2 regions of the Paenibacillus sp. FSL R5-0887 genome follow, and region 2 is predicted to be linked to the other one. Evidence: predicted binding sites of a transcription regulator. Region 2 holds the regulator's gene; the other holds the start of a gene.
The links. Region 2 encodes Rex, which represses fermentation and respiration genes when NADH is low (regulators of the CRP and FNR family bind a similar motif). Its sites were predicted from a motif close to TTGTGAAATATTTCACAA; they were not measured.

Region 1: the regulator Rex is predicted to act here: its motif matches at 1,357-1,374, upstream of MKY14_RS27230 (cytochrome ubiquinol oxidase subunit I).

The regions. Positions count from the first base shown of each region.
Region 1 is NZ_JBBOCE010000002.1:2,113,107-2,116,283, forward strand. Features, by position in the region: gene MKY14_RS27215 (S1C family serine protease) at 1-272, shown strand, start outside; gene MKY14_RS27220 (cold-shock protein) at 692-892, shown strand; gene MKY14_RS27225 (cold-shock protein) at 986-1,213, shown strand; gene MKY14_RS27230 (cytochrome ubiquinol oxidase subunit I) at 1,436-2,839, shown strand; gene cydB (cytochrome d ubiquinol oxidase subunit II) at 2,826-3,177, shown strand, end outside.
Region 2 is NZ_JBBOCE010000001.1:2,561,999-2,565,175, reverse strand. Features, by position in the region: gene dinG (ATP-dependent DNA helicase DinG) at 1-1,129, shown strand, start outside; gene MKY14_RS11550 (redox-sensing transcriptional repressor Rex) at 1,260-1,913, shown strand; gene MKY14_RS11545 (amidohydrolase) at 1,900-3,177, shown strand, end outside.

The DNA of each region.
Region 1 (3,177 bases), on a different contig from region 2:
TAGCAGAAGATCAACGCAATGAATTGAACCTGCCGAACAGTGTTAAGGATGGAGTAGTTGTTCTAGAAGCCGTTGGCCCTGCGAAGGAAGCTGGACTGCAATTCAATGATGTCATTACCAAATTTAATGATCAATCAATCATATCTACCCTTTCTCTTCGCAAGTACTTATATAATCATACGAAGATCGGTGATGATCTGAAAATTACTTACTATCGAAACGGCGAGGCCAAACAGGCAACAGTTAAACTTCTAGAAAAACCACAGGAATAATATGCTGGAAGTCGGTATATAATGATATAGCAGTTACGACAAGTAGAGCGGACTACCCCTTCGATTCCGAGGGGGTACCTTCTTGAAAAAGCGGATAAAAGTAACGTTTTTGGGAAAGCTATTTTTCTAAAACCATGATAATTATGCCAAAAAAAGGATCTATTTAGGGAATAAACACTAAGTGGCAGCCCTTACATTGGAAGGTAATACTTATTAGGGCAAAAACGGATATATTCGGATGCTTGCTTGCCTTTGCTAATCAGGTGTGGTAATATGATATCAATCATACATTTAGTCCCTAATTCTCGCATTGAAAAGGGCTGTCATATTTGGTAATACAACCTTTTTCAATGTGTGAATTTTTTCTTTGTTTGAAGATAAAAAGAACATATTAATTTAAATTTGTGGAGGTAACACACATGCAAACAGGTACAGTTAAATGGTTCAACGCAGAAAAAGGATTCGGATTTATCGAAGTTGAAGGCGGAAGCGACGTATTCGTTCACTTCAGCGCAATCACTGGCGACGGCTTCAAAACTTTGGACGAAGGCCAACGCGTTGAATTCAACGTTGTTCAAGGCAACCGTGGACCACAAGCCGAAAACGTTGTGAAACTGTAATAATAGAAGAAACCGTCCCAGCTTGTGAAAGTTGGGACGGTCTTTTTATATCTAGTTACTCACTATTTGACTTACAGGATGGGAGGAACGGCAATGAACTACCGGAAGAAACCTTTGGAAGAAATACCGGAAGAAAATACCGCAATTTGGGCATGTACCAATGAGGGATGCAACGGATGGATGAGGGATAATTTCGCATTTGAACATGCGCCTTCTTGCCGTCTATGTGACTCTCCAATGGTTCGCAGCACGAAGATGCTACCCCAATTGCTTAATTCGAATGGCGATCTCAAATCGCTGAAGAAGGGTATTTCCATCTAACCAATACCTAAATGAGTCAAGCATTTAATAGAACGACGAACCACTCAAGACGGGTAAACCGTCTTATTTTTTTTGCTTTCTTTATGCTAAATTGTGATCTTTGTCACAAATCATTTGAATTTCACCGTTAAATGACTATCTTTATGTGACATTTATCACAAAAAGAAGTTTAAATTTTTGACAGAATATAATTAACGAAAAGGGGAGAAGGAAGGGACAAATATGGATACAGTAATGCTGTCGCGTATACAATTTGCGTCGACGACAATATTCCACTATTTCTTTGTACCGGTATCAATCGGACTAGCGCTCTTGATTGCAATCATGGAGACAATGTACGTTAGAAAAGGTAATGAAGAGTACAAAAAAATGGCGCAGTTCTGGGGAAAGCTATTCCTCATCAATTTTGCAGTAGGGGTAGTTACAGGAATCTTGCAGGAATTTCAGTTCGGGATGAACTGGTCCGATTATTCACGTTTTGTTGGTGATGTATTCGGGGCTCCGCTTGCAGTTGAGGCATTGGCAGCCTTTTTTCTGGAGTCTACTTTTATTGGGATATGGATATTCGGCTGGGATAAGGTGTCCAAGCGAGTACATTTACTGTCCATCTGGCTGGTAGCATTCGGTACGATGTTATCTGCATTCTGGATTCTAGCGGCTAACTCTTTTATGCAGCATCCTGTGGGTTTTGAGATAAATAATGGACGTGCAGAAATGAATGATTTCTTCGCGCTTATTACGAACGGACAATTGCTGGTTGAATTCCCACACACCGTACTGGCTGCTTATGCAACAGGTGCTTTTCTTGTAACAGGTATTAGTGCTTATAAAATATTGAAGAAACAAGAGGTTTCTTTCTTTAAGAAGTCTTTTCAGATTGCAGCCATCGTAGGGATTATTTCTTCTATTGGTGTAGCTGTTGCTGGTCACGCCCAAGCGCAATATTTGGTTGAAACTCAACCAATGAAAATGGCAGCTTCCGAAGGACTGTGGGGTAAGAGTGGTGACCCGGCACCTTGGACCGTATGGGCAAACATTGATCCAAAGAATCAAATTAGTAGTGGAGAATTTCAAATTCCTTATATGCTGAGTTTCCTTTCATACAGTAAATTTTCCGGTGAAGTTAAAGGTATGCTTGAGCTGCAAGCGGAGTATGAGCAAACCTATGGCCCCGGTGACTATATTCCACCTGTACGTACGACATTCTGGAGTTTCCGGATCATGGTTCTAGCAGGAACGTTAATGATTGTATTGGGAATGTACGCTATGTACTTAATGTGGCGCAAAAAAATGGACCGTCCGAACACTTGGTTTATGCGGTTTATGTTATGGGGCTTGTTGCTTCCTCCGATTGCGAATACAGCCGGTTGGGTTATGACCGAATTCGGGCGTCAGCCATGGACGGTATTCGGACTGATGACAACGGAAGACAGTGTGTCGCCTAATATTACATGTGGTCAAGTTCTGTTCTCCGTGATTTCTTTTACAACGATTTATTTAATTCTAGGATTAGTGTTGGTCGGATTGTTTATTAAAGTGATTAAAAAAGGTCCTTATGCAATGGATAACGATCACGGCGATTCGAATGATCCATATAACGAGGAGGGTTCCCATGATATCTCTTAATGAATTGTGGTTTGTGCTGATTGCAGTTCTGTTTATAGGGTTCTTCTTCCTGGAGGGTTTCGATTTCGGCGTAGGGATGGAAACACAAATTCTCGCTAAAAATGATACAGAGCGCCGTGTTCTGATTAACTCGATCGGACCCTTCTGGGATGGGAATGAGGTATGGCTTATCACAGCTGCGGGTGCAATGTTTGCGGCTTTCCCGGAGTGGTATGCAACGCTGTTTAGTGGATTCTATATTCCTTTTGTATTTGCCTTATTAGCTCTGATAGCGCGTGGTGTCGCTTTTGAATTCAGAGGTAAACGTGATTCATTGGCTTGGAAAAGAACTTGGGATG
Region 2 (3,177 bases):
GAAGGATTGGGATGAATTGGTTGCGCTAGAGAACACTATGAATCTGACGTTAAGCGACATCATCCGTAAGGGTGATAAAATGCTTAACGAGATGCGCGACCAGGAAAGCCAATCTTCAGCAGACAGTCTTGTTACTGATATTAGCGGTTTATTTAAGGATTTGGCTTCCATCCGTGAGCAAGTAAGATTCTTTATGGGGCTGAATGACGATAATGTAGTATATTGGCTGGAGGCAAATGGAAATTACCGCAGCAAATCACTGCAGATGTATGCCGTCCCTGTGGATGTTAGCAGCCAGCTTAAAGAGTTGTTCTTCGATAAGAAAAAAAGCATCGTGCTTACCTCGGCGACGCTGTCTGTAGATAAGTCTTTTCAATTTATGATTGATAATCTCGGACTTAACGAAGCTGCAGAAGAGGGACGTCTAATGACCTCACTCCTTCCATCTCCCTTTAAGTATCGCGAGCAGGCACTGCTAGTTATACCGCGTGATTTTCCTAGTGTGAAGGGGAGTGTGGGCGATGCTCGATTTGTCGATACACTCGTACAGTCATTATCGGAAGCTGCTAAAACAACACGTGGGCGGATGCTGGTTCTGTTTACTTCTTATAAAATGCTGCGTCAGGTATATGATCCGCTTAAAGAGGCTTTGGCCTCACAAGAGATTACGGTGCTTGGTCAAGGCGTGGAAGGTGGCAGCCGGAGCAAGCTGATCCGCCGCTTTCAGGACAGTGCAGCATCCGTATTGCTGGGGACGAGCAGCTTCTGGGAAGGTGTAGATATTCCAGGTGAAGCACTGACTTGCCTGGCCATCGTGAGACTTCCATTTCAACCGCCGAATCACCCGTTGGCGGAAGCGAAGTCGGAGTTATTACAGGCCCAGAAGAAGAATCCGTTCATGAAATTATCTGTTCCTCAAGCGGTTATTCGTTTTAAGCAGGGATTCGGAAGACTGGTTCGCACGGCGCAGGATCGCGGAATAGTTATTGTTTATGATACAAGGGTTATTGAATCTCATTACGGGAAGTATTTCCTTTATTCATTGCCTGGTCCCAAAATGGAGCATATGCTTACTGATCAAATGGTCCCACGCATAGCGGAATGGCTAGAGGATGGCGGCGCTTCTTAAAACGCTCGTCTTCAGTTTAGCTCCTCCTTATCCTTAAGGGCGGTGTGTTACAGTACCGTCCTTAATAAGGAGAGGTAGACGTTTGAATATGGATTTTCACAAGAACATTACTATTTTTAGGAGGAAAAATATGAAATCGGATAAAATATCAGAAGCCGTTGTTCGCAGACTGCCTGTGTACTTGCGTTTTTTGAATGATCTCCAGAATCGCGAAATATTAACAGTTTCCTCTCAGGAACTTGGACAAAAGCTTGATCTTAATCCCGCACAGATTCGTAAGGATTTAGCATATTTTGGTGACTTCGGCAGAAAAGGTATCGGCTATGATGTAACGTATCTTATTGAGAAAATCCGTCATATCCTGAAGCTGGATCAACAGCTTAATGTAGCTTTAGTTGGAGCAGGTAATCTCGGACATGCCTTGTCTAATTACAATGCATATCTTAAAGATACTATGAAAATCACGGCTATATTTGATTCGTACGCTCCTAAGGTTGGACGTAAGATCAACTCCCTTACTGTGCAACCGATGGATGAACTAGGCAGCACGATTCGTGAGCAAGGTATTCGCATTGCCATTATTACCGTACCTGATTCAGAAGCTCAAAATGTAGCAGATATTCTCATTTCTTCTGGGATTGAAGCGATTTTGAACTTTGCCCCTGTGATTCTGAAGACACCACCGAATATCCGGGTGCATGCAGCTGATTTTACAACTGATCTGCAAAGTCTTGCTTATTACTTGCGGGATGGAAAGGAAGAAAGCGAACATGAACAACAATAAAACGATAATTAAGGGCGGGTATTTTCTGACTCCGGGAACGGATGAGCCGGTTCTGAGTGGATATATGACTATTGAAGATGATTTAATCACTTACATAGGAAAAGAAGAGCCTCAGATGGAAGCTGGAGTGCAAGTGGTTGATGGCAGCCGTCTGCTGTTCATGCCTGGACTTGTAAACACACATGGTCATGCGGCGATGTCTTTGCTGCGTGGATATGGAGATGATTTAGCGCTACAAGTGTGGCTTCAGGAGAAGATGTGGCCGATGGAGGAAAAGTTCACCGGTGATGATGTATACTGGGGAACCTCCTTATCTGTATTGGAAATGCTGAAGGGTGGAACTACGACCTTCCTCGATATGTATGATCATATGGACCGAGTAGCCGAGGTAGCTGAGTTATCAGGTATCCGTTCCGTATTGATGCGTGGTGTGATCGGGTTATGTCCAGAGGATGTACAGAATCACAAGCTTGCGGAAGCGATTTCTTTTGCCCGTAACTGGCATGGAAAGGCTGAAGGTAGAATTACTACTATGATCTCGCCGCACGCCCCTTATACTTGCCCTCCGGACTTCCTGGTTAAGTTCGTGCAGGCAGCGCATGATCTGGATTTACCGATGCATACGCATATGTCCGAAACGAAACGTGAAGTGGAACAAAATGTGGCGGATTACGGGTTGCGTCCTGTAGCTCACTTAGAGAAGCTTGGCATGTTCACACGTCCATCGATAGTTGCACATGGTGTTCATTTAAATGATGAAGAGATTGAGATCTTGGCTCGCCATAATGTGGGTGTATCTCATAATCCGGGCAGTAATTTGAAGCTGGCTAGCGGAGTGGCTCGGGTTACTGATCTTCTAAAAGCTGGTGTGAAGGTGTCTCTTGGCACGGATGGCGCGGCAAGCAACAATAACTTGGATATGTTTGAAGAGATGCGGCTTGCAGCTCTCATTCATAAGGGTGTCAGCGGTGATCCAACGGCTGTTCCAGCTCCAGAGGCTCTGCGTATGGCTACAGAATATGGCGCGCAGTCCATCTTTTTAAATAATGTAGGCAGACTTGCTGTAGGGATGAAAGCAGATTTCATTGCTATTGATATCGATCAGCCGCATTTGCTGCCACACACAGATCTGTTGTCTCATGCAGTTTACTCTGCTAGCGCTAAGGATGTTGAGCATGTGTGGGTGAATGGTAAACAGGTCATCAAGCATGGACAATGCTTAACCCTGGATGAGGAAGCTATCCGGCGTAAAGCGCAAGAAGCC